Regions from separate parts of the Acidovorax sp. GW821-FHT09A11 genome, predicted to be linked through region 2. Evidence: predicted binding sites of a transcription regulator. Region 2 holds the regulator's gene; the other holds the start of a gene.

Region 1 (8,444 bases), on a different contig from region 2:
CCGCCGCAGCTGGACCTGCGCAACGCCAGCGGCGCGTTTTCGCTGCGCGCGACACTGATGGCCGCCGCGGCCGGCGAAGGCCGGGCGGCGGGCATCCACATCACCCAGCGGGTCTCGCGCGTGGCGCAGCTGCTGCCCGCGTTGCGCGCGCTGGGCCTGCCGCAGCGCCAGCACGAGCTTGCGTACTGGCTCGCGCGCGGCCTGCCCGAGGCGCAGATCGCCACGCGGATGGGCATCAGCGAGAACACCACCACCTACCACCGCCGCCAGATCTACACACGGCTGGGCGTGCAAAGCCGGCTGGAGCTGCAGGACTACCTCTTCGCACCGGCATGAGGGAGGGCACGGCCAGCCGCGCGCACGCGCCCACGCACGCACCACGGACCCGGTGGGCTGGCGCCGGAGTGGAGATGGCCTTGACGGCGGCGCGGCGCACGGCCGCTACCCTGGATGGCCGTCGGCCCGTGGGCGGGACAGCACCGGCCAGTAGCGCACGGCGTACAGCGCAAAGCCTGCCGACCAGAGGGCGGCGGACAGCAGGCTGGCGTGCACCGTCTGCGCGGGGCTGGCGAGCGGCACCGCCACACGCACGGCGGCGGCCAGCAGCACCAGCAGGTAGCAGGCGGTGTCGCAGCGGTCCGCGCGCAGGGGCCGCCCCGTGTGGCCGCGCGCGGTGCGCGTCATCATTCCGATGATGAGACCGCCCACCGCGCCCACCGTCAGGGCGTGGGTGGCCAGGGAGGAGGCCGCCAGGCCCAGGTCGCCCAGGCAGCGAAGCAGCAGGTGCACGGGAATCCAGAGATAGGCCATGTGCAGCACCCAGACCAGCGGCACGCGCAGCGCCGTCCAGGGCTGCCACAGCGCCCAGCGCCAGGTGTGAGCCAGACAGGCGAATGCCGCGATGGTGGCCAGTGGCCATCCGCTCAGGCCCGTGGCGTCCGCGGCGAGCAGGGCCAGCACCGATCCCAGCGCGGCCTTTTCCACGGCAGGCCGCCGGGTTGCTTGCGCACCCGCCACGCCGTTGTTGGTGAACATGGGGATCACGCGCCCGCCCATGACGGCCAGGATGAAAAGAACCACGTCCAGCGCGATCCGGATGCCGAGCCCTGCGGGGACGGGAAAGACGCCCAGCTGCGACAGATGGAAAAGCAGCATGGCGGCGCCCAGCAGCAGGAGCAGCGCCACAAAGAAATAGTTGCGCTGGTTCCGCGCCTTCCAGAACGCAATGCCCAGGCTGGCCGCCGCGGCCAGCGGAAACGCCACGTTCACCACGGCGGCCGTGGCTGCGAAGGGTGTGAGCACCAGAATCCGTCCCGCCACCCACAGGGCGGCCAGCGCACCCAGGCGCCATCCCGTCGGGGTGGGAAGGTTGGTCCAGTTGCGGCCGGCGGTGAAGAGAAAGCCCACGATGACCGCCAGCGCGAAGCCGAACAGCATCTCGTGGGCATGCCAGAGCGGGCCCGCCAGATAGGGGCGGCCCAGCGCGCCGGAGAACTGCAGCGCCCACAAGGGAACGGACAGCGCTGCGAACACGCTTGCCAGCAGGTAGAACGGCCGGAAACCGAGCGCGAACAGGGCCAACCGCCGGGACGGGGCGGGGCGCGGTTCTTCCATGCCGATAGGGAGTGCCATGGCGGTAGGGCCCCGGCCCGGGCTACGCACCGCCGCAGGCGCCGCAGCATTGCCCGCTGCCGTGGCCCGGGGCGCGTTGTTTCTGGATGCGCACGCGCCATTGCGCGGGCCCGTTCTCCAGGTAGCTCCAGGTGAACTGGCCCGGCAGTTCTTCCTGGAACTGGTAGTACAGCGGCCGGGGATCGTGGTCGTTGACCAGGTCCATGGCCTGCCCGGCAGCCAGCTTGCCAAAGGCGAGAAAAATGGACGGATGGCGCTCGCGGGGGGCGATTGCGCGCACGTCGATGGTGGCTGCGGTGGTTGCTTGGTCTTGCATGGTGCTTAAAGATTCATGTTTTATGAATCTATTATGGCGCGTCCCGCCGGAACGTCAATTGATGAGTGTCAATGAATGGATGCCGTGAGGGATGCCGTGATGAATGCCGTCGCCATGCCGAGCCCGGGCAGGCACGGCGCGGTCAAGGGCGGGGCCTGCCTGTGCCTGTGCCTGCGCCCGCCGCAAGCCCGGCCGGCTTCGGCGCCGGGGGCCGTCGCTTGTTCAGGAAAGGGAGGAGGCCGCGGTCAGCTCGCCCAGGTCGCGTTCAAGCAGTGCGGGGTCGCCCAGCTGCAGCTCGATCAGGCGGCGCAGGTGGGTCACGCTGTCCAGGTCGATCCCGCGGCACAGCAGACCGGTGTGCAGCCCCTCCACGTGCGCGACCTCGGTGGACATGGCGATGTGGTTGCCGGTTTCGGCCAAGGGAATGGTGAGCTGGCACAGCATGCCGGTCTGCAGGTTCGCCTGCGCCGGTGCCACCAGCAGCGCGCCCTTGAGCGAAAGGTCCTGCACGTGGACGCTGAAGGCGTCGGTGGACGTGGTCAGCAAGGCCGGCGCGTCAAAGCCGACGCGGACAAAGTGGCGGCGTTCGTGGGGCATCGCTGTCTCCTGGACCGAAGCGGGTGGTGGCACATGCTACTCCAAGCCCGGCGGCTGCACGCATTTGCCGGGCACGCCGGGCCGCCGGATGAACCTGCTTCAGGCGGCGTGGGGCGGCGGCGGGCAGCCTGGTTCTGTCGCCATTTGCTTACATCTTTTGCGCGGATTCGGGTTTAGGGTAGGGCGGGCTTTGTTACAAATCAGGGTCCGCGCACCGCAGCCGCACATCGTGTGCTGTTCCGGGCGGTACAAGCAAGGAGTTCCCGATGAAAACCACAACCATGACCACGATGTCCACGATCCGTCTCCTCCTGTCTGGCGCGGCGGCCGCGCTGCTGCTCGCCGCGGCGGGCGGCGCGCATGCGCAGACCTACATCAATGCCACGGTGGGCGGCGAGCTGGCCCCCGGCGTGTACGGCCGAATCAACATCGGCAATGCGCCACCGCCGCCGCTGCTGTATGCCGAGCCGGTCATCATCCACCGCCCCGCGGTCGTGGTGCCGCGCTCGCCGATCTACCTCTACGTGCCGCCCGGCCATGCCAAGAACTGGGGCAAGCACTGTGCGCGCTACAACGCGTGCAGCCAGCCGGTGTACTTCGTGCAGGAGCCGCCACCACGCCGTGGCCCTCCGCACCGGGGCCCTGGCCGCGATGACCGCCGGTGGGATGACGACCATCGTCACGGCGGCAAGCAGGACCGCGACCATGACCGGGGCCGCGGCAACAATGGCAAGGGCCATGGACATGGCCACCGCGACTGACTGACTGACGGACCGCGCGGCGCACCTCCCTGCAAGGCCGCGCCGCGCTGCACCGCGTTTGCGCCATCGCAGACGCGGTGCCGGCACCAGCGGTTAAGCTCGGGCCTCTATGGCCCAAGTCACTTTTTCTCCCCCCTTCACCGCCCCCCAGGATGTCGCCAGCCAGCTGCGGCAGAACGGCTTTGCCGTCCTGTCGCCGGCGGACGTGGCCCGCTGGACGGGCTGCGCCCTGCCGGACTTGCTGGGCCTGAACGGCGACTGGGCGGGGCTGCCCCCCGATGATTTCCTCAAGGACGGCGGGCGCTACCGCCGCCGCCGCCATGCCTGCTTTGTGGTGCAGGACGGGCAGGTGCGGCAGGTGCCGCACCGCGCGCACTGGCAGCCTGTGGAGTACAACGCGCTGCATGGCGGCATGGAGCGCTGGTTTGCCCCCATGGAGCCCGCCACCGTCGCCCGGCCGGTGTGGCAGCAGCTGCTGGCAGCGCTGGCCGGGGTGTCCGATGCCGTGTTTGCGCGCTCCGAGGCGCCTGCATCCTGGTTCGTCGAGGCCCACCAGTTCCGCATCGACACCACCGACGGCATTGGCCGGCCCACCCCCGAGGGCGCCCACCGCGACGGCGTCGACCTGGTGGCCGTGTTCCTCGTGGGGCGCGAGGGCATCAAGGGCGGCGAGACGCGGGTGTTCGAGGCGGTGGGCCCCAGCGGCCAGCGCTTCACGCTGACCGAGCCGTGGTCCCTGCTGCTGCTGGACGACGCGCGCATGATCCATGAATCCACACCCATCCAGCCCCTGGCCGAGGGGGGGTATCGCGACACCCTCGTGGTCACCTGCCGCCGGGGTGGTTTCCAGGGGGCGGATGTGGTCGGGCAGGCCCCTGCGGGCCGCTGAACGCTGGCAAGGGAGTGCGTCCGATTTGATGCGAATCAAGATGCGCGGTATGGTGGGCGTTCAAACTGATGTCCATGGCCGGGCCACAAGCCAGGTCCCACACTCAACTCAAGGAGAAGCACCATGTTCAAGCACATTCTGGTTCCAGTCGACGGTTCCAACACCTCGATGCTCGCGGTCTCCAAGGCCGCGGCCCTGGCCAAGACCTTTGGCAGCGCCGTGACGGCGGTCTACGTGGTCGATCCCTATCCCTTCACGGGCGTGGGGGCTGATTTCGCCTACGGCCAGGCCCAGTACATCAACGCGGCCACCGCCGAGGCCAACAGCGCCCTGGATGCCACCAAGAAGGCCATGGCCGAGGCTGGCGTGCCGGTGACCACCGTGGTGGGCGAAGGCCACGCAGTGCATGAAGGCATCCTGCGCGCGCTGGAAAGCACGGGCGCCGATCTCATCGTGATGGGCTCGCACGGCCGCCGCGGACTTGAAAAGCTGGTGCTGGGCAGCGTCACGCAGCGCGTGCTGGGCGTGGTGCACATCCCGGTGCTGGTCGTGAGGGACTGAGCGCCATCCCCCATGAAGAACGGCTCCGAAAGGAGCCGTTCTTCATTTCAGTTCTCGATGGCGCCGCGCACCAGCGCATCCCACATTCCACAGCTCGTGGAACAGGCACGCCCTTCGCCGGTGCACCCGTGGATCTGGCTTTGCCAGGCCACCGGCTGCGTCCCCCTTCAGGGGGAAGGCGCGAAGCGCCTCAGGGGGTCACTCAATCTTCGCGCCCGAGGCTTCGACGATGCCCTTCCACTTGGCGTAGTCGGTCTTGAGCAGGGTGCCGAACTGCGCGGCGGACATGGCTTCCGGCTCCGCGCCCTGGGCATGGATGGCGGCCTTCATGTCGGCCGTGGCCAGGAGCTTGTTGATCTCGGCGTTGATGGCACTCACCACGGCGGCCGGCGTGCCGGCGGGGGCGAACACGCCGTACCAGGTGCTCACGTCGAAGTCCTTGAAGCCCGACTCGGCCACGGTGGGCACCTCGGGCAGGGACGAGCTGCGCTTGGCCGAGGTCACGGCCAGGGGGCGCAGCTTGCCGGACTTGATCTGGCCCATGGCCGAGGGCAGGGACGAGACCAGCAGGTCCACATTGCCCGCCAGCGCATCCATCAGCGCGGGATTGGATCCCTTGTAGGGAATGTGGCTCAGCTTCACGCCCGCGGCCTTCTCGAACAGGTCGCCCGCCAGGTGGATGGATGTGCCGTTGCCGGGCGAGCCATAGGTGATGGTCCCGGGCGCGGCCTTGGCGGCGGCCACCACGTCGGCCAGGGTCTTGTACTTGGAGTTGACGCTGGTGGCGATGACCACGGGCGTGTAGGCGACGTGGGCCACGGCGGTCAGGTCCTTGGTGGGGTCCCAGGGCAGGTTCTTGTAGAGCCAGGGGCCGATCACGAGGTTGTCCTTCTGGCCCATCACGAGGTCATAGCCCGTGGGGGCCGCCTTGACGGCCTCGCCGATGCCGATGGTGCCGCCGGCGCCCGCCTTGTTGTCGGCCACCACGGTCCACTTGGCGCTCTCGGTGAGCTTGGTGGCCACCAGGCGCGAGAGGATGTCGGTGCCGCCGCCGGGCGGGAAGGGCACGATCAGTCGGATGGGCTTGGTGGGGTAGGCCGCAGCCGGTGCGGGGGCCTGGGCGTGCGCGGTGGTGCCCATGGCGAAGGCGAGGGCGGTGAAGGAAAGCAGGGTGCGAATCATGGTGAGAGATGTCTCCGTCGGTTCAATATGGACAGGCGGCCGCGCAGGCGCGCTCCGCTCTGCTGGTCTTGGCGCCAGCACCCGCGGATGATCGCCGATCCTGCGCGGGGCTGGCCTTGCCGATACAGGGTGGCAACATCGCCACTGGCGATGGCAAGGCCGGGCGGCACGGGTCAGATGCGCTCGAAGATCGCTGCGATGCCCTGGCCGCCGCCAATGCACATCGTCACCAGCGCATAGCGGCCCTGCACGCGCTGCAGCTCATGCAGCGCCTTCACGGTGATGAGCGCACCGGTCGCACCGATGGGGTGGCCCAGCGAGATGCCCGAGCCGTTGGGGTTGACCTTGGCCGGGTCCAGGCCCAGGTCCTTGGTCACCGCGCAGGCCTGGGCGGCAAAGGCTTCGTTGGCTTCGATCACGTCCAGGTCGTTCACCGTAAGGCCTGCCTTTTTCAGCGCCAGTTGCGTGGCGGGCACGGGGCCGATCCCCATGTACTTGGGGTCCACGCCCGCGTGGGCATAGGCCACCAGGCGGGCCAGGGGCTTGGCGCCACGGGCCTTGGCGGCGCCGGCTTCCATCAGCACCACGGCGGCGGCGGCGTCGTTGATGCCCGAGGCGTTGCCGGCCGTCACCGTGCCGTTTTCCTTGAGGAACACGGGCTTGAGCCTGGCCAGGTCCTCCATCGTGGCGCCGGGGCGGAAGTGCTCGTCGGTGGCGTACAACACGTCGCCCTTCTTGCTTTTCAGGGTGACGGGCACGATCTGGTCCTTGAACAGGCCGTTTTGCGTGGCGCGCTCGGCCCTGTTGTGGCTTTCCACGGCCAACTTGTCCTGGTCTTCGCGGCTGATGCCCCACTTGGCGGCGATGTTCTCCGCCGTCACGCCCATGTGAATGTTGTGGAAGGGGTCGTGCAGCGCGCCGATCATCATGTCCACCATCTTGGTGTCGCCCATGCGGGCGCCCCAGCGCATGTTCAGGCTGGCAAAGGGCACGCGGCTCATGTTCTCGGCCCCGGCGCCAATGGCCACGTCGGTGTCGCCCAGCAGGATGGACTGGCCGGCGTTGACGATGGCCTGCAGGCCCGAGCCGCACAGGCGGTTCACGTTGTAGGCGGGCGTGCCTTCGCCGCAGCCGCCGTGGATGGCGGCCACGCGCGAGAGGTACATGTCCTTGGGCTCGGTGTTGACCACGTGGCCGAACACCACGTGGCCCACGTCCTTGCCTTCCACGTTGGCACGCGCGAGCGATTCGCGCACCACGAGCGCGCCCAGCTCGGTGGGGGGCACGTCCTTGAGGCTGCCGCCAAAGGTGCCGATGGCGGTGCGCACTGCGGAAACGACGACGACTTCACGGGTCATGGGGAGGTCCTTTCAGATGAGTTTCAGATCAAATTGGCCGCTAGCGCTTGTCCATAAAGAGCTGGCAGCTATAAAAACAGGAGTATTGGGGCTCTAGGCGTCCCGGACATCGGCCACCGGGTTGGTGCCGAAGTCTGCGCGTTCCAGCCAGGCGAGCACGCGGGTGGCGGCGTCGGCAGGCGATGTGAGCTGGCCACCCGTCTTGAGGTTGGCGAAATTTTGCTGGTCCGGGAACGCCTCGGGCGCGGCGCCGCGCAGCTGCACCTGCATGTCGGTGTCGATCACGCCGGGGGCCAGCGAGCATACCTTGGCGCCCTGGGGCTTGATGGCTTCGTCCAGCGCCACGCAGCGCGTGAAATGGTCCATGCCCGCCTTGGCGGCGCAGTACGCGGCCTGCGAGGCCATGGCCCGGCGGCCCAGGCCCGAGGAGATGTTGAGCACCTTGCGCGGCACCGTCCAGGCATCCGTCGCGCCCAGGAAGGCGGCGGTGAGCTGCATGGGCGCCTCCAGGCCCACGCGCAGGGCATGGGCCAGGTCGGCGGCATCGCTGCCCGAGAGGGGGGCGATGCGCGGGATCACGCCCGCGTTGTTGATGAGCGTGGCGCTCGCGAACACCTGCGGGCCCTGCGCCGCGAGCCAGCTTTGCAGCCTGTGCGCCGCCTGCTCGCCCTGCGAGAGGTCTTGCTGCCATTGTTCGAGGGTGACGCCCGCCGCCTTGGCTTCGGTGGCCAGGTCCGCATTGGCGCTGCGCGCGATGCAGATGAGGGTGTTGCCGCTGCGCAGGAGTTGCTGGGCCATGGCCAGCCCCATGCCGCGCGATGCGCCGGTGAGGATGTAGAGGTGGGTATGAGGCATCCCCCCATCGTACTGCGGGACGCCCGGCTCAGCTGTCTCCGGCAGGCTCCAGCGCCGCGAGCAGCAGCGACAGCCGCGCGTCCAGCGCCGCAAGGTCGGCGGCCTTGAGCGGCGCCAGGATGCGGTGCTCGTTGGCGACGTGGGCCTCGACAGCGCGGTCGATCAGCGCCAGCCCCTCGGCGGTGAGCTGCACCAGCGAGCTGCGCGCATCGTCGGGGTTGGGCAGGCGCGTGATCCAGCCCTGGGCCTCGAGCTTGCCCATACGGTGCGTCATGGTGCCCGAGGTGACCATG
Region 2 (8,444 bases):
CCGCTGGTTGCAGGCCGCCAAGGTGCGGTTCTGCGCCTCCAGCAATTCGCGCCGGCGCTGCGCCTCCGGGTCCACGGTGGCCGTGGCGCCGGGGGCATCCGGTCCCTGGGCCGAGGGCACCGTCATCTCCGGCACGCTCCAGGCGGCCGGAACCAGCTCCCGTTGCTCCGGATCGCTTTTCTTGGGGACGTATCGCACCTCGGTGAGCCCCAGTTCCCGCAACGTCGCGATCTGGTCCGCCGATGCCACCCGGAAACTGCTCACCGGGAACGGATGGTGCATCCAGCCCACATCGAGCTGGATGTACATGCCGACGCGCAGTTGGCTGATATCGATGAGGATGGAGGAGTTCACTTCGGGGCGCGCGAAACATGGAGACGTGAATGCCACCAATAGTTACACAGATTATCGCCAGTTCGAAGGCCTTGTCGAAGGAGCCCACCCGCGCCGCGGCGGCACGGCAACACTTGCCTGCCCGAAGGCGCGGGGCGGGGCAATCCCCCTCATGGGGATGTGGGTTACCGAAACCGCCGCGCCCTCAGGCCGCCGCGGCCCGAATGCACGCTAGCGGCACCACAGCGAGGGTTTGTAGACGAGGTCCATCCACAGTGCCCAGCTTGCCACCGCGCAGAGCAGGCCACCGGCGGCGCGCGTCCCCCAGTCCGCGCGCACGGTGTTGAGCCGGGCCCGCAACCGCGTCCAGGCCCAGGGCCCGCCGACCAGCCAGACGCCGCTGCCAATGCCAAAAAGCGCCATGGACAATGCGCCCTCCAGGGGCCCTCCGCTCAAGGCAGCCACCAGCAGCGCCGAATACAGCAAGCCACAGGGCATCAGCGCCCAGAGAAACCCCGCGGCAAGAATGCCTCCCGGGGCACGGACCAGAGGCCGCACGCGCTCCCACACGCCACGGCCCGCCTGCTCCACCCAGAGCGGCTGCCGCGCCTGGACCATCAGCATCAGCCCCCACGCCATCACCGCGACGTGCATCAAGGTCCACGCCGGGCGCAGTGCCATGGTCTGCTGAGTGAGCCACGCCAGGCTGTCCATGGCCAGGGCGGCCAGCCCGCCCGCCAGCGCATATCCCGTCAGGCGGCCCGCATGAAAGGCCACGGCCCGCCGGGCCACGCCACCGCGCGGTGCCCACCGCACCGCCTGCACCTTCGGGGGAGCCCCCTCCGCCGGCGCCCCGGCGCCCGGGGCGGATGCGCAGCCCGCGCTCCCCTGCCCCACCACGGCGCCACAAGGTGCCGAGCACATGGCCAGGCAATGGGACCCGCCAACGAGCCCCATCAACAAGGCAGTCGAGGCAACCGTTGCAAGCATGGGATTCAGATGATGCGTGAAAAACGCGCTCGGTTGCGGTCTGCCTGCAGATATCGGTCGAAAACCATGGCGATGCCGCGCACGAAGAACCAGCCCATGGCCGTGACCTCGACACCGTCGGGCCTCACCTTGACCAGCCCCTGCTCGGCCATGGTGTCGAGTTGCGCCAGTTCGGCGGAGAAATAGTGCCGAAAATCGAGGAGCCAGGCCTGTTCCATGGGCTCGAACAGCAGTTCTCCCTGGCACATCAAGGACATGATGACGGCGCGGCGCACGAGGTCGTCCCGCGTCAGGGCCAGGCCACGCACCACAGGCAGACGCCCCTGGTTCAGCAGGTCGTAGTACTCATCCAGGGTCTTGGCGTTCTGGCTGTAGGTGGCGCCGACCCTGCCAATGGCCGACACGCCCAGGCCGATCAGGTCGCAGTCGGGCTGGGTGCTGTAGCCCTGGAAGTTACGGTGCAGGCGGCCCTGCCGCTTGGCGACGGCCAGCGAGTCCTCCGGCAGCGCGAAGTGGTCCATCCCCACATACACATAGCCGGCGCCCATGAACGCGTCGAGCGAACGGGAGAGCATCGACACCTTGCCGGAGGCTGCGGGCAGTTCGGCGGAGAGGATGCGGCGCTGGGGCTTGAACCGCTCCGGCAGGTGGGCATAGGCATACAGCGCAATGCGATCAGGCCGCAACTGAACCACCTGCGCCAGCGTGCGGTCGAACGACTCCGGCGTCTGGCGCGGCAACCCGTAGATCAGGTCCACATTGATCGATTCGAAGCCGAGCGAGCGCGCGGATTCCACCAGCGAAAACACCTGTTCGGCGGGCTGGATGCGGTGCACCGCCTTCTGGACCTCGGGGTCAAAATCCTGCACGCCAAAACTCAGCCGGTTGAATCCAAGCTCCGCGAGCACGGCAAGCCGGTCGGCATTGACGGTACGGGGGTCCACCTCGATAGAGTACTCCCCGCCCGGCGCCAGGGTGAAGCTGCGCTGGAGCATCGCCATGAGTTCCCGCAAGCCATCGTCCGACAGGAAGGTGGGGGTGCCGCCGCCCAGGTGCAGCTGGCTCACCACCTGGCCCGTGCCGCAGTGCGCCGTGTGCAGATCGATCTCGCGGCTGAGATAGCGCAGATAGACTTCAGCCCGGTCGTGGTGCTTGGTGATGATCTTGTTGCAGGCGCAGTAGTAGCACAGCGACTCGCAAAAGGGGATGTGCACATACAGGGACAAGGGCAGCGCCTTGGTCAGGGTGCCCATGCGGCGCTGCTCGAGGGCGAGGGCGTAGTCCTCCTGGCCGAAGGCTTCCACAAACCGGTCGGCCGTCGGATAGGAGGTATAGCGGGGGCCTGGTACGTCAAAACGGCGCAGCAGGTCAGGCGAAACAGCGGTCATGGGGCGAATCCTTGCGTACACCTTGACTGTGCCGTAAGCTGCCCCCCATGTCCTTGACATGAATCAAGTGATGGAGTGGCCGGAACAGCGACAATTTGATGCATGTCAGTCGCCTGCCCGCCCTCCAAGAGACTCCCTCTTCGGCCATCGGGCGGTATGCTCGAAACCTAACTCCGCCCTGTGCCTATGAACCCGCTCACCATCAAAGTCGCCTGTTCCAATTGCAACCTGCGCGAGCTGTGCATGCCGGTGGGCCTGAGCGAAGAGCAACTGCACCGCATCGACGAGGTCGTTGCAGTTCGCCGCAAGGTGAAGCGCGGCGGCACGCTGTTTCGCAATGGTGAGTCGTTCACCTCGCTTTATGCCATCCGCACCGGCTTTTTCAAGACCTGCGTGGCCACCGAGGACGGGCGCGACCAGGTCACGGGGTTCCAGATGGCGGGCGAGATCATCGGCCTGGACGGCATCGTGAATGACCACCACACCTGCGATGCGGTGGCCCTGGAAGACGCCGAGGTCTGCGTCATGCCGTTTGACCGCATCGAGGAACTGTCCCGCGAGGTCACCGCGCTGCAGCACCACGTGCACAAGATCATGAGCCGCGAGATCGTGCGCGAACACGGCGTGATGCTGCTGCTGGGCAGCATGCGTGCCGAGGAGCGCCTGGCAGCGTTCCTGCTCAATCTGGTGCAGCGCCTGCACGCCCGCGGATTCTCGCAGTCCGAGCTGGTGCTGCGCATGACGCGCGAGGAGATCGGCAGCTACCTGGGCCTCAAGCTCGAGACCGTGAGCCGCACCTTCTCCAAGTTTGTGGAAGAAGGCATTGTCGAAGTCAAGCAGCGCCATGTCCGCATCCTCGAGACCGACGCGCTCAAGCGCATCGTGAACAACCAGTCCGCCTGCCACTGAGCAAGGCGAGCCAGGTCCGCCCGTCCCGGCAACGCCTTGCCACCGGAGCCCGGCCGGTGCGCTGTTCAAGGGCAGGATGATGTCTTTCGGCAATCATCAGGGCGCTCGCCTTCGGGCACGGGGCAGCGGTTGAGTTCAAAGGGCGACATTGCCAGCAGCGTGGTCAACGCGCTGGAGGCCATGGTGATGGCCCAGAACGCAAAGAACGCGAGCGTGTAGACGCCCTGGCGCGACAGGGCCAGCGGCTGCCCGAACCAATGCAGGTCCTGCGGGTCCACCATCGCAAAAACCAGCATCTCCATCGCGCCCGCCATCAGAAAGGCGGGCCATGCAATCCACATCAGGCGTTGCGTCCACATCGGGGTTGTCTCCTGGTAAGGCCGCGCAGACCCGCTGCTCGGCCAGGGGTTTCAGCGTGGCTGGTCCTGAACCGGTGTCGCCGCGTGGTTGCGGCCCTTCATGGCCGGGGCCAGGCTCTTCTCCGGAGCCTCCAGCGTCTTGTTGATTTCGATGCCCTGGCGGTAGTAGTCCTCGGCGACCACGGGGTCTGGCCGCGAAATCGCCAGCCACAGCGTGACAAAGCCCGCCACGATGACGATGGCAGGGCCGGCGATGATCAGCCAGACGTGGCCGAATTTCCACCAGGGCGCAGCGGTGGCGGGGGCGGAGCCGATGGCTGGATTGGATGGCATGGGTGCTTGCTCCTCAAAAATCTTCTCGGTCATACAACGTCCCCGGGGCCGTGCACCGGGGTGCACGTCGCCTCATCGGGGCACCAGGAATACGGACTTCTCGGTCACATGGGCCGCAGCGCCCACCGCCTGCACATCGAACTGCACGGCATGGGAGCCCGGGGGCGCGGAGCCATACGGTATCTGCAGGCGCACGGCCACCCACCGGGACTCCGCGGGGCCAATGTCCACCTCGGCTTCAGAGGCCACCTCCAGCCCGTCCAGGCCGCGGGCGCCGATGCGGTAGCGCTGGGGGCCTTCGGTGGCGTTCATGATCTGCAGGCGGTAGATATTCTCCAGCTTGCCGCCCGCCACGATGCGCGACAGGGCCGCGCGGTCGCGCACCACATCCACCTTGAGCGGCGTGCGGGTGACCAGGCTGGCCATCATGCCCACGCACAGTGCCACCAGCACGGCGGTGTAGATCAGCACGCGAGGCCGCAGGACGCGCCGCAGGATCTGCGACTGGCTCCAGCGCTGCGCCACGCCGTTCTGCGTGGAAAAGCGGATCAGCCCCCGGGGGTAGTGCATCTTGTCCATCACCGTGTTGCACGCATCCACGCACAGTCCGCAGCCAATGCACTCGTACTGCAGGCCCTTGCGGATATCGATGCCCACGGGACACACCTGCACGCACAGGGTGCAGTCAATGCAGTCACCCAGGCCCTTGGCCTTGTGGTCGATCGTCTTGTTGCGCGGGCCGCGCGGCTCGCCGCGTTCCACGTCATAGCTCACGATCAGGGTGTCCCGGTCGAACATCGCGCTCTGAAAGCGCGCGTAGGGGCACATGTACTTGCACACCTGCTCGCGCATGTAGCCCGCATTGCCATACGTGGCAAAGCCGTAGAACAGCACCCAGAATATCTGCCAGTTGCCCTGCAGCGCCAGCAGTTCCGCGCCGAGCTCGCGGATGGGCACGAAATAGCCCACGAACGTGAACCCCGTCCACAGCGCCACGGTGATCCATACCACCTGTTTGAGAAACTTCTTGCGGATCTTCTCGAAGGTCCAGGGCCCGTTGTCCAGCCGCAGCCGGGCACTGCGATCGCCTTCGATCTTGTGCTCGATCCACATGAACATTTCGGTGTAGACCGTCTGGGGACAGGCGAAACCGCACCACAGCCGCCCCGCCACGGCCGTGAACAGGAAAAGCGACAGCGCCGAGATGATGAGCAGGCCCGTGAGATAGATGAAGTCCTGCGGATAGAGCACCAGCCCGAAAATATAGAACCGCCGTGCCCCCAGGTCGAACAGCACCATCTGGCGCTGCCCCCACTCGAACCAGGGAAGGCCGTAAAAGACCAGTTGCGTGAGAAACACCATGCCCCAGCGCCAGCGTGCGAACAGGCCACTGATGGAGCGCGGGTAAATCTTCTTCTGCGCTTCGTACAAGGAGACGATCTCGCCCTCGGACGAGGCATCGGATGCAACCGGTGCAATCGGAATGACCTTGCGGGCTGGCCCGCTGGGTGGCTTCATGGTGGTGTCGACCTATTGGCTTGGTGTGTCTTCAGCAATGGGGCAAAAAACCGGGGGCAGCGCCAGGGGGCGCACCACCCGGCCCGGATCAGCGCACCGCGGCAGCCTGCTTGCCGTTGGACAGGCCCCATACGTACGCAGACAGCACGCCGATCTGCGCTTCCGTCAACTTGTCGGCCTGGGCCGGCATCTGGTTGACCTTGCCGTTGTTGACCATGGCGGTAATGGCCGCCTCGCCCCAGCCATGCAGCCAGACGTCGTCGGTCAGATTGGGGGCACCCAGCGCCTGGTTGCCCTTGCCGTCCATGCCATGGCAGGCCGCGCATGCCGTGAACTTGGACTTGCCCAGCGAAGCACGCAGCGAATCGTGCGGGCTGCCCGACAGGCTCAGCACATAGTGCGACAGGTTGCGCACGTCTTCGGGCGTGCCCACTGCGGCCGCCATGGGAGGCATGTTGCCCACACGGCCCTTCTCGATCGTTTCACGGATCTTCTCGGGCGCCCCGCCATGGAGCCAGTCACCGTCCGCCAGATTGGGGAAACCCTTGCTGCCGCGCGCGTCGGAACCATGGCACTGAGCGCAGTTGTTCATGAACAGGCGCTCGCCAATGGCCTGGGCCTGCGGGTCCCTGGCCACGTCTTCCGGCTTCATCGAGGCGAAACGGGCATACAGCGGCTCCAGTTCAGCCTTGGCCTTGGCCATCTCGGCTTCGTATTCGCCCTTCTGCGTCCAGTTCAGCTTGCCGGTGAAACTGCCAAGGCCTGGGTAGGCGGCCAGGTAGCCGAAGCCGAAGACGATGGTGATGACGAACAGCCAGACCCACCAACGCGGCAGGGGGTTGTTCATTTCGACCAGGTCCTCGTCCCAGACGTGGCCCGTGGTGTTGTCGGCCGTGGCCATCACCTTCTTGCGGCCTGCCATCCATAGCAGGATGCCGCAGGCGATGATGCCGACCAGGGTCAGCGTGGTCACAAAGACCGACCAGAAATTGCTGGTGAAGTCACTCATGGGGTGTTCTCGTTCTGGTGGGGGTCAATCTTGTTCAAAGGGCAGCCGAGCGGCCTCGTCAAACCGGGCCTTGTTGCGGCCCCGGTAGGCCCAGACCCAGATGCCGACGAAGCAGGCCATCGAGGCCAGCGTGGCGACGATGCGCATGGTGGTGATGTCCATTGCGAACCTCCTTTACTTGAGCGCACGGCCCATGACTTGCAGGTAGGCGACCAGCGCCTCCATCTCGGTCTTGCCCTTGACGTCGGCCGCGGATGCCGCGATCTGCTCGTCCGTGTAGGGCACGCCGACGGTGCGCAGCGCCTTCATGCGCGGCGCAACGCTCGCGGGGTCCACCGCGTTCTTTTCCAGCCAGGGATAGGCGGGCATGTTCGACTCAGGCACCACGTCGCGCGGGTTGTTCAGGTGGATGCGGTGCCACTCATCGCTGTACTTGCCGCCCACGCGGTGCAGGTCGGGTCCGGTGCGCTTGCTGCCCCACTGGAAGGGATGGTCGTACACGAACTCGCCCGCTACCGAGTAGTGGCCGTAGCGCAGCGTCTCGGCGCGGAAGGGGCGGATCATCTGCGAATGGCAGTTGTAGCAGCCCTCGCGGATATAGATGTCGCGGCCCACCAGTTGCATGGCGTTGTAGGGCTCCACACCCTTGACCGCCTCGGTCGTGGACTTCTGGAAGAACAGCGGCACGATCTCCACCAGGCCGCCAATGGCGATCACGAGCAGGATCAGCACGATCATCAGGAAGTTGTTGGTCTCGACTTTCTCGTGGGAGAAGCCGGTCGAAGAAGATGGATTGTTGTTGGACATGGGTTATCTCCTTCGGCTCAGGCGTGCGCAGCATTCACGGCGGGAATGGCAACCTTGACCGAACGGCCCGAGATCGCTGTCACCCACACGTTCCAGGCCATGACCACCATGCCCCCCAGATACAGCAGGCCGCCAGCCACACGGATCACATAGAAGGGGTACGTGGCCTTCACGCTCTCGACGAAGGTGTAGGTGAGCGTGCCATCGGGATTGATGGCGCGCCACATCAGGCCCTGCATCACGCCGGCGATCCACATGGCGGCGATGTACAGGACGATGCCGATGGTGGCCATCCAGAAGTGCAGCTCGATCGCCTTGATGGAGTGCATCTTCTCGCGGCCGAACAGGCGGGGAACCAGGTAGTACAGCGACCCCATCGAGATCAGGCCCACCCAGCCCAGGGCGCCGGAGTGCACGTGGCCCACGGTCCAGTCGGTGTAGTGGCTCAGGGCATTGACGGTCTTGATGGACATCATCGGGCCCTCGAACGTGGACATGCCGTAGAACGACAGCGACACGATCAGGAAACGCAGGATCGGGTCGTCGCGCAGCTTGTGCCAGGCGCCGGACAGCGTCATCACGCCGTTGATCATCCCGCCCCAGCTGGGGGCCAGCAGGATCAGCGAGAACACCATGCCCACCGATTGCGTCCAGTCGGGCAGCGCGGTGTAGTGCAGGTGGTGGGGACCGGCCCACATGTAGGTGAAGATCAGCGCCCAGAAGTGGACGATGGACAGGCGGTAGCTGTACACCGGACGGCCTGCCTGCTTGGGGATGAAGTAGTACATCATCCCGAGG

Evidence for each region. The regulator FNR, encoded in region 2, switches genes on or off when oxygen is low (the NO sensors DNR and NnrR bind a similar motif). The targets are predictions, from matches to a motif close to TTGATNNNNATCAA.
Region 1: the regulator FNR is predicted to act here: its motif matches at 4,221-4,234, upstream of AC07PV_RS03830 (universal stress protein).

Annotation. Positions count from the first base shown of each region.
Region 1 is NZ_JBWKPS010000001.1:835,968-844,411, reverse strand. It holds gene AC07PV_RS03860 (helix-turn-helix transcriptional regulator) at 1-336, shown strand, start outside; gene AC07PV_RS03855 (NnrS family protein) at 442-1,632, opposite strand; gene AC07PV_RS03850 (DUF2249 domain-containing protein) at 1,655-1,948, opposite strand; gene AC07PV_RS03845 (PilZ domain-containing protein) at 2,171-2,545, opposite strand; gene AC07PV_RS03840 (hypothetical protein) at 2,812-3,306, shown strand; gene AC07PV_RS03835 (2OG-Fe dioxygenase family protein) at 3,416-4,195, shown strand; gene AC07PV_RS03830 (universal stress protein) at 4,319-4,756, shown strand; gene AC07PV_RS03825 (tripartite tricarboxylate transporter substrate binding protein) at 4,955-5,938, opposite strand; gene bktB (beta-ketothiolase BktB) at 6,112-7,296, opposite strand; gene AC07PV_RS03815 (SDR family NAD(P)-dependent oxidoreductase) at 7,390-8,151, opposite strand; gene AC07PV_RS03810 (MarR family winged helix-turn-helix transcriptional regulator) at 8,180-8,444, opposite strand, start outside.
Region 2 is NZ_JBWKPS010000002.1:382,298-390,741, forward strand. It holds gene AC07PV_RS05805 (cyclic di-GMP phosphodiesterase) at 1-354, opposite strand, end outside; gene AC07PV_RS05810 (sulfite exporter TauE/SafE family protein) at 565-1,323, opposite strand; gene hemN (oxygen-independent coproporphyrinogen III oxidase) at 1,329-2,711, opposite strand; gene fnr (fumarate/nitrate reduction transcriptional regulator Fnr) at 2,898-3,620, shown strand; gene AC07PV_RS05825 (hypothetical protein) at 3,686-3,979, opposite strand; gene AC07PV_RS05830 (FixH family protein) at 4,031-4,312, opposite strand; gene ccoG (cytochrome c oxidase accessory protein CcoG) at 4,385-5,830, opposite strand; gene ccoP (cytochrome-c oxidase, cbb3-type subunit III) at 5,919-6,839, opposite strand; gene AC07PV_RS05845 (cbb3-type cytochrome oxidase subunit 3) at 6,864-7,001, opposite strand; gene ccoO (cytochrome-c oxidase, cbb3-type subunit II) at 7,014-7,646, opposite strand; gene ccoN (cytochrome-c oxidase, cbb3-type subunit I) at 7,664-8,444, opposite strand, start outside.